Regions from separate parts of the Mesorhizobium sp. NPDC059025 genome, predicted to be linked through region 3. Evidence: riboswitches for the same ligand, from Rfam matches in the RefSeq annotation. Region 3 holds a riboswitch; each other region holds the start of a gene.

Region 1 (5,766 bases), on a different contig from region 3:
GGCAAGATCGGCCGGTGCCAGGCCACGCTGGTTGGTCTCCCAGGCGTCGCGGCGTGTCGTGGCGACGATGACCTGGAACACCGGCACCCCGGCACGGTCGAACAAGGTTTCGGCTCCCGGTTCCGCGCCGGAAGCGAATGCGGTGGCGGTGACGATGGCTGCCGGGTTCAGAGCGCCGAGTGTCTTTTCCACGAAACCCAGCGAGGCCTGGTTCTTCAGACTGGGCACGAAGATGGGTACGGCCGTGATACCGCGCACCTCCAGAGCTCCGGCCAGGGCATCGATGGGGGCGGCATCGGCCGCGAGCAGCATCGAACGATAGAAGAGGATGGGGACGGCCGGTTTGCCGGCGAAGATGGGAGGAAGCGCGTCCACGACCCCAACGCCGGGTTGATAGAAACCTGCCTTGGGCAGTTCGACAGGCGGGAGAACAGCGCGATCGTGGCCGCAAAGCCCAGCCAGTCGGCTGACCAGCGCAGACATGTTGGCCGGTCCACCCTGGCGGAAATAGGCAAGCAGGGCTTCCAGTTCGTCCGCGGGCAGGGTGGAAGCTTCGGTGAGGCGCGGATCCTCGTCGTGGGATTCGCCGGGCAGCAGCGCCAGCTTGATGCCCCTGGCGCGGGCTGTTGCCGCAAGCTGGTCGCAGCCGTAGCGCCACCAGTCGTAGCCGCCCAGGATACGCACCAGGATCACCTTGGCGTGCTGCGCAACGCTGTCGATCCACAGATCGACGGACATCGGGTGGCGAAGGTCGCGCAATGCCGCCAGCCGCATCGAGGGCAGGGCGGCGACATCCGCCTGCCAGCCGGACGCCAATCCGGCCAGATCGCTGTCGGTGAAAGACAGCGCCACCATCTCCGCCGGCTGCTGGCGCAGGTCTACCGGCTCGGCGATATCGTCGAGCGAGGCGGAGGTGGTGGTCAGGATATGCAAGGTTTATCCCACCAGGATCTTCTCGATGGCCGGGCGGTCGAGACCCTTGAGGCCAATCACCACCAGCCGCGAGCGACGGTCGTCGTCTGCCGTCCAGGCGCGATCATAGTAGTGGTTCACACGCGGTCCAACCGCCTGCAGCAGGAGCCGCATCGGCTTGGCATCGACTTCGACGAACCCCTTCACGCGCAGCACATTCTCCTTGTCCGCGGCTTCCGCGACACGGCGAGCGAGATCATCCGGGTTGGCAACTGCAGGAATCTCGACGACGAAGGTGTCGAAGTCGTCATGCTCATGGTCGCCCATGCCGTCATGGTGGCTCTTGCGGTTTTCGATATCGTCCTCGACGGCAAGACCGAGACCGAGCAACACGGACGGATCGACCTTGCCCTGTGCGGTCGGCACCACCTTGACCGCGCGGCCAACATGCTCGCTGAGAACGGCATTGGCGCGGGCAGCACCGGCCGCATCCAGCAGGTCGTTCTTGGAGAGGATGATCAGGTCGGCGCAGGCGACCTGATCTTCAAACACCTCCTCGACCGGATCGTCGTGGTCGAGTGAATCGTCGGCGGCACGCTGCGCGGCGAGCGCGTCCATGTCCGAGGCGACGCGACCTTCAGCCAGAGCCGGGCCGTCGACCACGGCGACAACGCCGTCGACGGTCACGCGGTTTTTCACAGTCGGCCACTGGAAGGCCTGCACCAGTGGCTTCGGCAGCGCGAGGCCGGACGTCTCGATCAGGATGTGGTCGACTTTCGGCGTGCGCGCCAGGATCTGGTCGAGCGCCGGTACGAAATCGTCGGCGACCGTGCAGCAGATGCAGCCATTGGCGAGTTCGACGATGTTCTCCTCCGGGCAGCTTTCAACGCCGCAGCCCTTGAGGATCTCGCCGTCGACGCCGACGTCACCGAATTCGTTGACGATGAGGGCCAGCCGCTTGCCCTTTGCGTTCTCGAGGATGTTGCGGATCAGCGTCGTTTTGCCGGCGCCGAGGAAGCCGGTGACGACGGTGCAAGGCACGCGGGAAACGGAAGCGGTCATATCTGGTCCTTCAACACAGCGAGGGGAGGGATACGCGCGACGAGGCCGCGCTTGAGGGAATCGGGACGGCCACGCCATGGGATGAGGCCATCCTGCGACGTTGCGAAAAGCTCTGCGCCAGTCACGAGGTCGGAACCTGATTCAACCGTCAGGTCGCCGAAGACGTAGCTCCAGCAATCGTTGCGCAGCAGTGCTGCCGAGAGGCGGCGCTTGCAGTTACCCAGGCATTCGACCGAGCGCACTTGAATGGTCTGGTTGCCCAGGGCGGCAGTCCTCGTGGCTTCGGCCAGCATCGTGCCGGCACGAGGATGGGCATCCGAACCGCTCTCGTCCCGACAGGACGAGCAGACGATGATGGTGACGGGGGCGGTTTCGACATCCGCCGTCACACTCGTCGTCCCGGCCGAGAAACTATCGCTGCGATCCAAATCAGGCTCCTTGCCCGGGACACCCGCCAGGCGTTGGGATTCTTGGTTTGACGGCAGGTCTCCTGGCTTGCGGGTCGCTGCCTCGGTGCCGCCTTCCCGGGAAATCCCAGTGGCTATCGGCCTTGGCTCGTCGCTCACAGTTGCGGGGACAGCCGCGGACTTGAAGCTTTGCCTCGCACCGCATTCCCTCTTCGCTCCTCCCGGTGAAGGGAGGAGACCGTCTTTGCCGGATTTAGGCTTGGGCAGGTGGCGCTGTCAACGCGCCGCAACGGCGGATCGCGTCGCAAGCGTGATGGTGCGGTTGGGCCACCGAGCCGACATCATGCCACGACGCAATCACGTTCCCGACTTTGAATGTGCAGATTGGCTGCCAGGAAGTCGATGAAAAGCCGTGTCTTTGCGAGTGGCAGGCGAGCTGCTGGCCAGACGATGTGGACTGGAATCGCGGGCTGTTCGAAGCCCTCCAGAATCACCTCGACGGTGTTGATGTCGACGAGATCCTGGATTTGCCAGAGTGGCACGCGGCCGATGCCGAGGCCAATGGCAACCGCCGCGTGGCTGGCGGCCGCGTTGTCGAGATGCAGCCGTCCGCCAACTTTCACGCTCAATGGCTTGCCGCCTTCCTGGAATTGCCAGGCGCCGGCATCACGATCGGTGTTGCGGAAGATACATTGATGTTCGGTGAGTTCGCGTGGGTGGCGTGGCCGTCCGTGTTTGCCGAAATAGGATGGCGCGCCGAAGACGACCCGGCGCATGACGCCGAGCCGGCGCGCCTTCAAGTCGGAATCCGCCAGTTCGCCAATGCGGATGGCAAGGTCGAGCCCTTCCTGGGCCAGGTCGACGAAGTGGTTCGACAGGCTGAGTTCTACTTCGAGCTTAGGGTGCATTTCCATGAAACGTGCGACGATGGGGATGAGATAACTAGGCCCCAGCAGTTCCGGTCCGCCAATCCTGAGCAGTCCGGTTGGCTCTGCGCTGCAGTTGCCAGCTTGTATCCTGGCTTCGACAATTTCCAGAAGCGCCGGTTTCACCCGCTGGTAGAAGTCATATCCCGCCTCGGTGGGCTGTGCCTTGTGGGTCGTGCGGTGCACGAGTTCGACGCCCACACTTCCTTCAAGGGCTGCCAGTGAACGGCTGACCGCCTGGAGAGAACGGCCGAGATGACGGGCAGCTGCCGACAGGTTGCCGCGTTCGACGATCGCCAGGAACGCCTCGACATCACCAAACCGATCCATAATGGTTCTCCGATTTTCGAGAGACCATATCACGAATTGACCATCTACCAATCGGCTGTCGAGAGATCGATGTTCCGACAAGTGGTTCCAACATGTCAGGAAAGCCGATGTCTGATCCGAACAGGAAAACCGTACTCGTGGTGGGCGCTTCCGGCCGCAGCGGTGGCTATGTCGCAGCGGAACTTGCCCGGCGCGGTGTCATCGTGCGGGCGCTGGTGCGCAACAAGGTCGCCGCGCGCGCGGCACGCGACAATGGCGCGTTGGAAATCGTGGATGGCGATCTGCGCGATGCCGAAAGTCTCGACGGCGCGCTCAAGGGGGTTCATGGGGTCTATCATGTCGGCCCGCCCTTTGTTGCGGACGAACCGGCACTCGGCATTGCCATGGTTGATGCGGCGAAACGCGCGGGAATTGGCAAGTTCGTGTTTTCGTCCGTCATCCATCCAGCTAACGGACTGGCCAATCATGCCAGCAAACTGCCGGTGGAGGAGGCGCTGCTGCGTTCCAATCTGGACTACACAATCCTGTACCCGGCGACGCTGTTCCAGAACATTGCCCCGGCATGGCAGGCCGTGGTTCGTGATGGTGTCTTCGCGGAACCCTTTTCGAACACGGCGCGGCTGGCGCGTGTCGATTACCGCGACGTCGCTGAAGTGGTGGCCAAGGCGTTGACAGGCGATCAGCTTGCCTATGGCTCTTTCGAGCTTGCAGCCGATGGGATGCACAACCGCATCGAGATCGCCGCCTTGATGGGCGCCTTGCTTGGACGCGCGATCGAACCGGTGGAACTCAGCTTCGAGGCATGGGCGGCAGCCGCCAAACCGCCTTTCGAAGGCGAGGCGCTGGCTCAACTGGCACGCGTATTTGAATCCTATACGGCGTTCGGCTCTGCCGGAAACAGCCTGACTCTGCGCGCCATTCTCGGACGCGAGCCCAGTACGCTGAGGCAATATTTCGAAGAACTCGGGGCTATCAATCCGGACGCTCTCCTGCGGGCCTGATACAGATTGTGCGAGCTCGTGACCTGCTCCACCTAAGGACTAGGGTGTCGCCAGACCAACTGAAGGATCCGGTCGACGGTCTTTTCGACCGGTGCGCTGGAATCAATCTCGTGGTCGGCCGACTCCCGAAGCAGCGGTTCGATCATTGCGATCAATTCGCCAATCCTGCGTCGTTCCTCATCGACATGACCGTATCTGCCCGGCGCTCGCGCGGACACGCGTTGCATAACCGTATCGATCGGCACAGAGAGCAGGATGATCGTGTCGATCAGCGGGAAAAGCTCGTCCATGTTCTCGGCACAGCCGCTGATGAAGAGTGCCTCGTCACGTGGTTGGGAAAGCAGCACGCGAACCTTGTCGAGCTGCCACACCCAATCCTTGCCGTCTCCGGGCGTCAGTGTGTCGCCAGGAGCGGCTTCGATCCAGTGTGACCACTCCGGCGTATCAAGGTCGTAGGCGGCATGGCCACGTGCAGCCAGTTCCCGGATCGTGGCCGATTTGCCGGTTCCGGACATGCCGGTGATCAAGACGCGTGTCATGCGGGTGCTCGAACGGCTGGCGGTTCAGAGATGAAGTGCGAGACGCTTGCGCATATAGACCGTGGTGCCTTCCATGTATGGCTCCCGTTCGGTGATGACGTAACCCAGGCGCTCATAGAGTGCGATGTTGGCTTCGAACGCGGCGTTGGTCAGCAGCCGGGTTTCGTTGTGGCCTGCCTGGCGAGCCATTTCTTCGGCATGATGGAGCAGCACTTTGCCGAGCCCTTTTCCTTGCTGAGCCGGCAAGACACAGACGTTCTCGATCCAGAGATGATCGTTTTCCTGGACGGTCTCTATCAAGCCGGCGATCTCGATGCCCAGGTAGAGCAGCGTGAACTGGTGCTTTTGCAGGGCCTCGTCATAGTCGGCTTTCATCGGACTCGGTTCGCGGCCGATCACCGGGATCCATTTCGAGTAGGCCGCGCGCACGATGTCGCGGACCAAAGCCACGTCTGCCGGAGTTGCAGCTCGAAATTGCGCAGCAGGTTCGTGCGGCATGGGGCAGTCTTTCGGTTGGCCGTTGGGCATTCGAAGATTCGGAGACGTGACGAGAGTGACACTGCCTCGCTGCTGGTCGCCAGCCGCCAGA
Region 2 (5,766 bases), on a different contig from region 3:
CCTTCTGGCTTGGCGTCGGCGGCCTGGCCGGCGGCGCTGCCTACAAGGCCGCCAACACCGCGGATTCGATGGTTGGCCACCGTACCGAGCGCCACGAGGCTTTCGGCTGGGCCGCGGCGCGCTTTGACGATCTGGTCAACCTGCCCGCTTCACGCCTGACCGGCCTCCTGATCGTTGCCGCCGCGTTTTTCATCAAGGGCGCCGATCCAGCCGAAGCTTGGCGCGCCATGCGCCGCGATGCACGCCATCACCGTTCGCCCAACGCCGGCTGGCCGGAGGCCGCGATGGCTGGCGCCCTGGGGCTCGCGCTTGCCGGCCCGCGTTCTTATGGCGGTGTTCTGGTGGAAGGCCGCCATATGGGAGAAGGCGGCCGCACCGCCGTTACCAGCGCTGACATCCGCCAGGCGCTGAGACTTTACTGGACCGCCGACATGCTGCTCGTCGCGCTGTTTGGCGTGATTGCACTGGCGCTCTGGTAGGCCTTTAGAATTCAATTCCCTGCTGCGCTTTCACGCCGGCGGAAAAATGATGCTTTGTCGCCCCCATCTCGGTGACGAGATCGGCGGCTTCCGTGAGCGCCGGCTTGGCATTGCGGCCGGTAACGACAACATGCAGGTCTTCCCGCCGCCCCTTCAGGGCAGTCACGACACGATCGACATCCAGATAGTCGTAGCGCAGTGCGATGTTGAGTTCGTCCAGCACCAGCAGGCTGATGGACGGATCGGCCATCAGCTCTTCCACCTTCATCCAGGCAGCTTCTGCGGCGGCAACATCCCGCTTCAGGTCCTGCGTTTCCCAGGTGAAGCCTTCGCCCATCGAATACCAGACCAGCCGATCGCCGAACGCCTTGAAAGCATCCTTCTCACCGGTGTGCCATCTGCCCTTGATGAACTGAACGACACCGACGCGCCGGCCGTAGCCCAGCATGCGCAGTGCCAGCCCGAAGGCAGCCGTGGTCTTGCCTTTGCCGGGACCGGTGTTGACGATGAGCAGGCCCTTCTCGATGGTCTTTTGCGCCACCTCTGCGTCCTGCACCGCCTTGCGCTTGGCCATCTTGGTGCGATGGCGCTCGGCTTCGCTGTCATCGATCTCGACCATGTCATTTCACCTTGAGTGGCAGGCCGGCAACGGTCAGCACCACATCGTCGGCCACCGCCGCAACCTGCTGGTTGAGACGCCCGGCAGCATCTCGGAAGCGACGCGCCAGCGCATTGTCCGGCACGATGCCAAATCCGACCTCGTTGGACACAACAAACCAGGGACCACGCGGTTTCGACAGTGTGGCGGTCAGCCTGGCGCATTCGTCCTCGATATCATGCCCGGCCAGCATATGATTGGTCAGCCAGAGCGTAAGGCAATCCAGCAGTACCGGTCGCCCGGCAGGCAGGCGCACCAGCAATTCGACAAGGTCGAGTGGCGCGTCCGCCGTTTCCCAGCCTTCGCCTCGACGAGCACGATGATGCGCGATGCGTTCGCGCATCTCGTCGTCGTAAGCCTGAGCGGTCGCGATATACGTCCAGGGCGCCGGCAGCGCCGTAACCAGTTTTTCGGCATGCGCGCTCTTGCCGGAGCGCGCACCGCCGATGATGAAGGTCAGGCGATCAGGCAAAGCTGTCGCGAAGGCTCGATGCCTGCCCGGTAAAGCGGCCGCGCACAACGCCGACGACCGCACCCAGCACAACCCAGAACACCAAGTTGGTCAGCGTAACCGCCACCACGAACTGGTGATGCAGGCCTTCCGGGATCGGCGTGTCGTAGCTCTCCGGCTGCGGCGCGCCAACGACGTGAGGCGCGACGATCAGCAAGATCGCGAGCACGGTAAGTGGCAAGGATCGGCGGAAGGCGATGAGCGCAAGGCCAATGGCCGTGGCGACGACGGTGGAGATCCACCAGGCTTGCCTTGGCAGCAAATCGGCAGCAGGCATCGCCGGCAATTCCGGCGGCAGGCCAAGGCCTGGCGCAAGCGTAAAGACGGCAAAACCGGCAAGCCCCCAGAACACACCCTGGCGCCAGTTGCCGATGCCGCCGGCGAATTCCGAGAAGGCGACAAGGATCAGCGCGAAACCGATACCGGTTACGACATTGGAGAGTACGTTGAACGAGAACCGCTCGATGCCGTCGGCGGGTGCCCAACCTTCCTCTTCCTCGGCCGGAGCAGCCGCGGGCGCTGGCGCAGCCGAACTCATTGCGTTGGTCCCGGCATCGGCAGCGGGGGCTGCAGGCGCAGCCGCATGTTCATGGCCGCCGGCGGCCTGTTCATAGACTTCCGCCTTCAGGATCAGGGGAACGGTTGCATAGGCCTGCAAGCAGGCGAGAACGATGCCGGCCAACAGGCCCGCGATCGCCGCGACAAACACGACGTTGCGAAAAACAGACATGGTGGGTTCCCCCTGAGTTAGTGGCAGGGGAACGCCATCGAGTGGCGTGCGTCGTGGGCGGCGTTGTGCACGGCCTCGATATGCGAGAAGCCGGTGAAGCCGATGACGAAGATGCCGAGCAGGCCAGCCATTGCCAGCTGAAGGAAGCGCGACTGCGAAGAGGTCGAAGCGCCGAGAGAAACGGAAGCGGTATTCATGGTCTGTCCTTTCGCCCTCCACCCGAGGGCATTACCGTCATTGCCGTCGCCGGCAGGTCTCCTGGCTTGCGGATCAGCGCCCTTCTCCACCTTCCCGAGACAAGCCTCAGTGGCATTGGAGAGGACTACCGCTCACAGTTGCGGGGGCAGCCACGGCTTCGGATGGTTTCCCCCTCCCCACCGTATTCCCTCTTGGTCCCGAAGGGACCGACGACGGCGGGAACTATAGAAAGAATTCTGGCGCCCGGCAAACCAAATTCCGCCATCGCCAGACGCATCCGCGTCATTGGTGACCTGCTGTCGTCGCTACATCGATTTCGGCAGATATCTCCAGGTAACAATGGCGCAGACGGCAGCAAGGCAACCAAGCGTGGCGAAAACCGATCCCAGGCCGAAGAAAGCCAGCACCAGCGAATAAACCAAAGGTGGTGTCAGCTCCGAGAAATCGAGGTAGGTGCGGTAAACTGCGGCCATCTGCGGCCGCTCGTAGGCGCGCACCGAGCGCATGAAGGCGGTGGAGCCGATCGCATCGAGTGCGATGGTGAACAAGGCGCCGACCAGGAGCAGGCCGGCGGTGGCGAGCGGGATGAATTCGCCGATGGCGCCGGCAAGCCACAGCGACACCGCCATCCCGGCAAAGGCGAGCGTCATCACGTTGCGTGCACCATAACGCTTGCCTGCCCTGCCCCAGAAAATGGCAGCGAACAGGAGAGCGTTGCCGGCCGAAACCAGCAAGCCCCCGGCAAGTTCACCCTGGCCGGTAATGACCATGAACAGCGGGCCGTAGACAAAGAACGTGGTCCAGTAGCAGGAACGGCCGAAAGCGATAAGCCAGGCCAGCCGCAACCGTGGCTGGCTGACGAAGCGCCCGATATTGGCGAACGGATTGATGGGGCGGCTCTTGCCCGGCACGATCATCGGATTGTCGCCAAGCCGGTAGTACCAGAACAGCGCAAGCAGGCAGAGTGCAAAAACGGCCACGGCTCCATGCGCAGCATAAATGCCGTAGCGTGTGTAGAGGAAGATACCGAGCGTCGGGCCGCTCGTCCAGGCGATCATCGACCACGCCATGCGCAGGGACTCAGCCTGCATGAGGTCGGTCTTGCGGATATGGTCCATGATGTAGAGGTTGAGCGTGATCGACAGCGCACTCGCGCCCATTACCCGGCAGAGCATGCCGATGATCTGACCAGGCAGCGAATGGGTGACGAAGAACAGCGAACCGATCGCAAGCAGCAGCGCACCGGCTGTGTAGACCCATCTGCGTGCGAAGCGGTGGATCAGCATCGGCATGAACAGCGTGACCGAGAGACCAAGCAACGAGACGATCGTATAGAGGATCGAGACCGTCTGCTCGTTCCTCAGGATCTCATAGGCCTGGATCGGGATAACCGAGGCAACCGTGGCTCGCGCGGCAGATTCGATGGCGTAAAGCGAAGCAAAGGTGCGCGCGTCCGCCGGCGGAACCGCCGGTAGCCAGATCGGATGGCGGACATGCGTGGACATGGATTCCCAAACTAACGACTCGCAACGGGAAATCTGCGTCGCCGATGGCCGGGCCGGTAGCAGGAAACCGACGCGCTAGCGCCGGAATGCGAAGCCGGCCAACCACTTTGCACCGGCTGGCACAACGATAGGCTGCCGCATCAAGCTTGTGAGGATCGATCAGTGCGTTCTTCGTGAGCCTGGATCGACAAAGGCCACGGCAACCGCGGCTGCCAAGGCTATCGCAGAGACGATCAACATCGAGCTCAAAAGCGTATTGACAGTTCCCGACGCGCCGAGGAACTGCCCCGCCACCGCGACGATCAACGCCCCACCACCGATCGACATTGCTGCTGCCAGTCCCGCTGCGGTGCCTGCCATGCCCTTTTGGATTGTCATGGCCCCCATATTGGCGGCGGGCAGCGTCAACCCATTGCCAAGGCCGATGAACATGCACGGGCCGAAAAACGCCAAGGGATGCGTAATATCGAACGCGGACAGAACCAGGCCAAACAGGAGCCCGCCACAGGTCAGCAAACGAGCAGCGATGAGCAATGTGGCCCGAGGCACCCTCAAGCCATAACGGCCGGTCAGAAAACTGCCGCAGATAAAGCCCGCGGGGACCATCCCCATGAAAAGGCCGAGCAGCGCACTCGATCCACCGACCACCAGAGGTGCACCGGCCAGGAAGATGTAAAGTATCCCGGACGATGAGGCCATCACGACTATGTAAGCCCAGAACACAACCGAACTTAGCAGCCGTCCATATGAGCCGAGATAGACCCCGCTTCGCCTGACTGGAGAGAGTGTCTCGCTCAGTTCTCGTTTCGACAGAGAGAGAATAATTGCGCCAAAGGCCGCAAGAACGACAAAGATCGTCCGCCACCCCAAGAGTTCATCCAGCGTTCCTCCTAAGGTAGGACCGAGCATCGGCGCCAAGGCCCATGCCATCGCGGCGTAGCCCACCCTGCTCGTCCCCTCATATTCATTCGATGTTTCTTTGATGGCGACAAGAGCCACGCAAAAGCAGGCGGCAATCGAAGCTTGCATTGCGCGGAACACGAGGAAAACAACAATATCAGGGGCTAGCGCGCAACCGATAGAAGCCAGAATGAAGATCGAGAGCGAGACCAGCGCCACGGGTCTGCGTCCGTATCGATCCAACATCGCGCCAGAGATCAGTTCCACGAGCGCGGTCACAATCGCATACCCCGCGACCGCAAGGCTGATCAGCTCGAAGTCCACACCAAATTCCATCGCGATCTTGGGCAGCGACGGCGATATGATGTTGACAGGCAGCACCGAGAGTGCGGACAGCAGGACAAGAATGACAAATCGAGATTTCGAAATGCTGCCCGCAGTCCCCGCACCCGGTATACCCGTGTCCGGGAAATGACGATCTTTCGTCATGATCGCGTCCTTGATTTTGTGGAGGTTGGCGGATCGGACATGGCCGACCCGATCCGACGGCAATAAAAAAGGCTCCGTCAGGAGCCTGTTTGCCGCGCATGGGTGCTTTCGCCGGATGGTTACACCACCCCGCCCATGCGCCTTCCTACCACGAATGCGATCATTTCAACGTTCATGATCGCATTGCTAGACGGCGGCGGCGATCCGGTCAACGTTTCAGAATTCCATTGCTCGAGCGGTTGACCGGAAGAAGCGCCGCCAACCATTCTCGCTTGGGCCGTATCCGTGCTAGGCAT
Region 3 (5,766 bases):
AACCTCCTTGTCAGGGCGATGCCGTGCCTCGAGGTCGAAGCGTCGTTGCTCGACACTCGGTGCTGGTGCCAGTCTGCCTTCGGAGGCCGAACAGTGTGAGTAACAAGTGTGGCGCTATTCCGGAGCGATGGAATGGCCGGTTGCTCAGAACCGCTTGCGCAGGAGGGTGGCAACCACGAACAGGGCGCCGATCGAGCTGGTGATGATGCCGATCGGCAATTCCTGCGGCGGCAGCAGCGTGCGCGCCAGCAGGTCGCTGGCAAGCAGGAGCACCGCACCGAAGACGGCGCAGGCGATGGCCAGTCGCAGATGCAGCGGGCCGGCGAAGCGGCGCGCGACATGCGGGATCATCAATCCGACGAAGCCGATGACGCCGGCAACGGAAACCAGGATCGCCGTCGACAGCGCTGCGGCGAGGAATGTCAGTGTCCGGAAGCGCGTTACCGGAACGCCAAGACTTTCGGCGGTGGTTTCGCCGGCCAGGAAGGCGTCGAGCCAGCGATGATAACGTAGCGCGAAGCAGAGAATGACGGCTGCTCCGGCAATCGCCAGGCCGATATTGCCCCAGCGGGCGAGGCCCAGCCCGCCCATGGTCCAGAACAGCACCGAATGGGCGGCGCGCTGGTCGCCGGCGAAGACCAGATAGTTGGTCAGCGCCGTGAACAGGAAGGACACGGCGAGACCGGCAAGGATCAGCCGCTCCGGCCCTTGGCCGCGGATACGATTGACGAGCAGCAACACGACGAAGGCTGTCAGGATACCGCCGACGAAAGCGGCGATCGGAAGCGTCCACACGCCAAGGCGGTCGCCAAAGACCGTGATGACCGAAACAGCACCCGCCGCGGCACCCGAGGACAGGCCGAACAGGAATGGATCGGCCAGGTCGTTGCGTGTCACCGTCTGCAGAAGTGCGCCGACCACAGCGAGACCGGCGCCGACGCAGACGGCGAGGATCGCGCGCGGCAGCCTGAGGTCGACGATGATCTTCTCCACCGGCGCGGTCACGCGGCCGGCGTCCAGGCCGACGGCACGAGCGAGCGCTGCAATGACATCGCCCAGTGGAATGACGGTCGAGCCATAGGCGATGGATAGCAGCGCCAGCGCGATGACCAGCACCAGACCTGTGCCGATGGCCACGCCGTATGCTCGGCTTGGCACGTTCAGAAGGCCTCCGGGTGCATTGCCTTGGCGATCTTGTCGATGGCCTCGATGTTGGCCGGGCCGGGCGTCAGTTCCGCGTAGCGCAGGGCAACGAAACGCTCGTTCTTGACGGCGTCCGTCTCCTTCATCGCCGGGTGCGTCTTCAGGAAGTTCAGCAGTTTCCGGTAGCCGGCGTCGTCCTGGTAGTCGAGCAACACCAGGAATTCCGGGTTCCGGGTGGCGACGGTTTCCCAATCGGTGTTGCCCCAGTTGGTCGGCAGGTCGTCCATGATGTTCCTGCCGCCGGCCGCTTCGATCATCGCCGTGGGGATCGCGAATTTGCCGGCGGTGAAGGGTTTGTCCTCGCCGGAATCGTAGAGGAATACACGTGTGCCGCCGCGGGCGCCGACCTTGGCGGTGATGCCGGCAAGCCTTTCCTTCCATCCGGCAACCAGCGTGTTGGCCTCGCCTTCCTTGCCGAAGATCTTGCCGAGCTTCTCGACGTCGCCGAACAGCAGATCCATCGAGGCCGCCGGCCGGTTCTTGTCGAGGTGGACGCAGCTTTCGCTGAGCACCAGCGTCTTGATCCCGTGCGGCGCCAGCGTGTCGGGCGTCACGTCGCCGCCGGGCTTCATGCCGTAATACCAGCCGGCAAAGAAGAAGTCCGGCTCCACCGCCAGGAGATTCTCCAGCGTCGGATATTTGGGCGCGAGTTCCGGGATGGAACCCTGCGCCTTCTTGAAGGCGTCATCGACCTTGTACCAGCCGGTGATGCCGGTCAGGCCGACGATCTCGGGTTGGAGACCCAGCGCAAAGGCCATTTCCGACATGTTGAGATCGTTGATCACCGCGCGCTTCGGCGCGGCGTCGAAGGTCAGCGGAATGCCGCAGCTGTCTACAGTGACCGGGAAGGCAAAGGCGGTCGACGAGAGAAGCGTGGCGGCGAGGCAAAAAGCGAGGCGTTTCATGGCGGCTCCGTGGATGGGGCGGTTCATCGGGAAAGGCGTATCGGCACGTCGAAGACCGTCAGCTCGCGATCCTGTTCGTCCGGATGAGGCAGTCTGAGCACGTCGATGCCAAAGACCTCGCGCACCAGTTCTGCAGTCAGGGTCTCGCGCGGCGTGCCGAGCGCGACGAGGCGCGCCTTGCTCATCACGGCGACATGGGTGGCGAAGGGGGCAACCAGCGGCAGATCGTGCAGCACCGTGACGACAGCGATGCCGAGCCTGGCGACGAACTCCAGCAATTCGCCGCGGGCGCGCGGGTCGAGATGGTTTGTCGGCTCGTCAAGGAACAGCACGTGCGGCTGCTGTGCGATCGCCCGCGCCAGCTGCGCGCGCTGGCGCTCGCCACCGGAAAGCGAGCCCATGCGGCGATCGCGCAGGGAGAGCAGGCCGGTACGTTCCAGCGCGTCGATTACGACGTTGCGGTCGTCGCTGCGGCGACGAAGCCCGGCATGCGGGATACGGCCGAGCCCGACATAGTCGTGGACCGCAAGCTGGGCATCCGGCTGATCCGACTGGCCGACCACGGCGATGCGTCGCGCGCGTTCCGCCATCGGCAGTCGGTCGAGCGGTTCGCCATCGAGGCTCACCAGGCCGCTGACAGGTTTGAGCATGCCGCACAGCATGCGCATCAGCGTCGTCTTGCCGGCGCCGTTTGGACCAATGATGGCGAGCCTTTCGCCGGCGCGCATGTCGAGGCAGACGTCCTCGACGAGGGTGATGCCCTTTTCCGGCCGATAGCTAAGGTCGCGCGCCTGCAGGATAACCGCACGCGCGCAAGCACCTTCATCGGCGCGCTGCGGTGCGTCGTCGGGAAAATGCGTCGCGCCATCACGCTGAAAAACGGCAAAACCTTCCAACTGATCCCTCATTGATCAGGTGCGGAAGGATGGCCAGAACGACGGCAGGGCCGCCCTTGTAGCGTCCTCCCGGCACACCCCGTCCGGTCAACTCACTGTGATGGCAGGTCTCCTGGCTCGCGGATCGTTGCGCGGTCCTGCCTTCCCGGCACTTTGGCCAGTGGCGTTCTCGGACTTTGCTACCGCTTACAGTTGCGGGGGCAGCCACGGTCTTGGCCCTTGCGGACGTCACCGTATTCCCTTTTCACCCCGGACCTTTCGATTCGAGGCACCATCGTCGCGGACCCTATTGTGACCGCCGCCGCCTGGCAATGGCGATTCTTGGCTGGGACCTGTGGTAGCGTGCCGCTCCGCCGGCGGAATGTAGCGGGCGCGCCGCGGATGACAGTCACAATTCTGGTGGCGTCCCTTGAACAGGGAAATCAGGGATTTGATGATCATGCCGCCTGTCCGCTCCAGCTCGGAAACGGGTCCGGCAGGTCGCGCCACAGCTGCGGCGCGAAGACGGGCTCGTCCACCAGGCAGGCATCGAGCTCGGCGCGGATGCGGCTTTCGTCCATCGGGTCGCAGCCGATGAAGACCAGTTCCTGGCGGCGGTCGCCCCACATTGGATCGAAATAGGGTTTCATGGCTTCCTGCCATGACGGACTATCGGGCCAGCGGTTGCGGGGAACCGCTGACCACCAGAGCCCGCGCCTGCCGGTTCGCACCAGGACACCGGCCTGGCTCAATTCCCCGACATGATTGGGGCGTGTCGCCAGCCAGAAGAAACCCTTGGCGCGCACCACACCCGGCCACGGCCTGCTGATGAAGGCCTGCAACCTGACGGGATCGAATGGACGGCGCTCGCGGTAGACGAAGGAACGGATGCCGTATTCTTCGGTTTCGGGGATGTGGTCCCTGAAACCGTTCAGCTCCTTGAACCAGAGCGGGTGCTGTTCGGCCTTGTCAAAATCGAAACGGCCGGTATCGAGCACCTTTGCGAGCGGCACGCGGCTGAAATCCGTCTCGACGAGCTCGGCCTGCGGGTTGAGCGAGCGGATGATCTTGCGGGCCAGGTCAAGGTCCTTTGCCGAGGTGTCGGAAACCTTGTTGAGCACGATCACATCGGCAAATTCGATCTGCTCGACCAGAAGATCGACGAGCACACGTTCATCCGAAGCGCCGAGTGCCTCGCCGCGGTCGCGCAGGAAATCCGACGAGGAATAGTCTCGCAGCAGGTTCGCGGCATCGACGACCGTCACCATGGTGTCGAGACGCGAGACGTCGGCAAGGCTGTTGCCCGCTTCGTCGCGGAACTCGAAGGTCGAAGCGACGGGCAGAGGTTCCGAAATGCCGGTCGACTCGATCAGCAGGTAGTCGAACCTGTCTTGTTCGGCGAGCCGCCGCATTTCTGCCAGGAGATCGTCGCGCAAGGTGCAGCAGATGCAGCCATTGGTCATCTCGACCAGCTGTTCGTCGGTCCGAGAGAGATTTGCGCCACCGTCGCGTACCAGCGCGGCGTCGATGTTCACCTCGCTCATGTCGTTGACGATGACGGCAACCCGGCGTCCGTCGCGATTGTGCAGGATGTGATTGAGAAGTGTGGTCTTGCCGGCGCCGAGGAACCCGGAAAGGACGGTTACGGGAAGACGCCTTCGATTGTGCGTGGGCATGACTGCTTTCCAGAAGCTGCGGTGAGGCGGAACCCTGAGGGGGCGCCCGTGGTGAGGAGTGACCAAATTCGTGGGAAGGCCACTGAGGTATTGTTACGTTGTAACATAACAAAGCCGAAAGGCAAGCAGCATGCGTTCGGGTGGAGAAACGGTTCCGTTCAGCAGCGGTTTCGGTCTTGGCTGCCGCATGGGAGCTTCCTCCTGGAAATCCCATGCGGCGAAGAATTCTACGCCGCCACGCGTTGCTGTTTCTGGAACAGCCGGTAGCCGATGGCATGGGCCTCGGCTGGAAGCTGTGCTTGATCCTGCGCTTCCGGGAAGAGCAGCAATTCGGATGTTACAACTTTGGCGCCGCAATAATCGAAGATGCCGTGGTCGATCTGGGTCTTCATGGCGCCGAAATAGCCATGCCTGGCATAGGTGCGCTGGCTGGCCCCGCCGATCGCGACGAGATGCACGTTCAGCCACTGCAGTTTCTTCGTCAGCCTGCCGCCCGGTGGCTCATCATAGGCCCAGCCGTTGGAAAATACGCGATCGATCCAGCCCTTCAGCAGGCCGGGCATCGACCACCAATACACGGGATAGACCAGGACCAGATCATCGGCTCGGTCGATGCGCCCCTGTTCGGCGATGACGTCGGCATCAGGGGTCGCCTGGTGCAGGTTAACGGCGATGTCGCTCTTGCCGAAACGTGGATCGAACCTTTCTGCGGCCAGATCGGCGATTTCGAAACTGTTGCCCGACGCCGCGATGCCTTCGCCGACGCGGCTGGCGATCAGATGGGTGAGCGAATTGGGGTCGGGATGCGCGACGACGACGAGCGCGTGCATGACGAAGCTCCTGGGGGGTGTTGCAGGGAAAGGATCAGGCTTATATACTTTTAGTAAGTTACTTTTGGTATATAGCGATGTCAAGCGACCATTTGAAGGATCCGCCGGCGCGTCCGCGTCGCCAGCGCCTGCTGCGGGAAGAGCGGCATCGCCAGCTTCTCGATATCGCCTGGCGCATTGCGCGGGAGGAAGGCACCGAGGCGCTGACGCTCGGACGGTTGTCGGAACAGGCGGCGGTGACCAAGCCCGTGGTCTACGATCACTTCGCTACGCGCTC

Evidence for each region. A riboswitch is a leader RNA that binds a small molecule or an ion and turns the genes downstream of it on or off. The one in region 3 is predicted to bind cobalamin.
Region 1: linked by a shared signal. The riboswitch ahead of ACFWYE_RS00450 (DUF1636 family protein) and the one ahead of ACFWYE_RS24655 (ABC transporter ATP-binding protein) in region 3 are both predicted to bind cobalamin.
Region 2: linked by a shared signal. The riboswitch ahead of ACFWYE_RS00690 (CbtB-domain containing protein) and the one ahead of ACFWYE_RS24655 (ABC transporter ATP-binding protein) in region 3 are both predicted to bind cobalamin.

The regions. Positions count from the first base shown of each region.
Region 1 covers NZ_JBHYIM010000001.1:99,412-105,177, forward strand. The annotation lists gene cobN (cobaltochelatase subunit CobN) at 1-933, opposite strand, end outside; gene cobW (cobalamin biosynthesis protein CobW) at 937-1,974, opposite strand; gene ACFWYE_RS00450 (DUF1636 family protein) at 1,971-2,402, opposite strand; cobalamin riboswitch at 2,437-2,639, opposite strand; gene ACFWYE_RS00455 (LysR family transcriptional regulator) at 2,723-3,637, opposite strand; gene ACFWYE_RS00460 (NmrA family NAD(P)-binding protein) at 3,745-4,638, shown strand; gene ACFWYE_RS00465 (shikimate kinase) at 4,671-5,177, opposite strand; gene ACFWYE_RS00470 (GNAT family N-acetyltransferase) at 5,202-5,675, opposite strand.
Region 2 covers NZ_JBHYIM010000001.1:150,459-156,224, reverse strand. The annotation lists gene cbiB (adenosylcobinamide-phosphate synthase CbiB) at 1-479, shown strand, start outside; gene cobO (cob(I)yrinic acid a,c-diamide adenosyltransferase) at 484-1,098, opposite strand; gene cobU (bifunctional adenosylcobinamide kinase/adenosylcobinamide-phosphate guanylyltransferase) at 1,100-1,609, opposite strand; gene ACFWYE_RS00695 (CbtA family protein) at 1,602-2,378, opposite strand; gene ACFWYE_RS00690 (CbtB-domain containing protein) at 2,396-2,575, opposite strand; cobalamin riboswitch at 2,609-2,802, opposite strand; gene ACFWYE_RS00685 (MFS transporter) at 2,882-4,081, opposite strand; gene ACFWYE_RS00680 (MFS transporter) at 4,241-5,470, opposite strand.
Region 3 covers NZ_JBHYIM010000012.1:140,245-146,010, reverse strand. The annotation lists gene ACFWYE_RS24665 (FecCD family ABC transporter permease) at 145-1,158, opposite strand; gene ACFWYE_RS24660 (ABC transporter substrate-binding protein) at 1,161-2,108, opposite strand; gene ACFWYE_RS24655 (ABC transporter ATP-binding protein) at 2,132-3,004, opposite strand; cobalamin riboswitch at 3,089-3,295, opposite strand; gene zigA (zinc metallochaperone GTPase ZigA) at 3,442-4,659, opposite strand; gene ACFWYE_RS24645 (NAD(P)H-dependent oxidoreductase) at 4,887-5,489, opposite strand; gene ACFWYE_RS24640 (TetR/AcrR family transcriptional regulator) at 5,567-5,766, shown strand, end outside.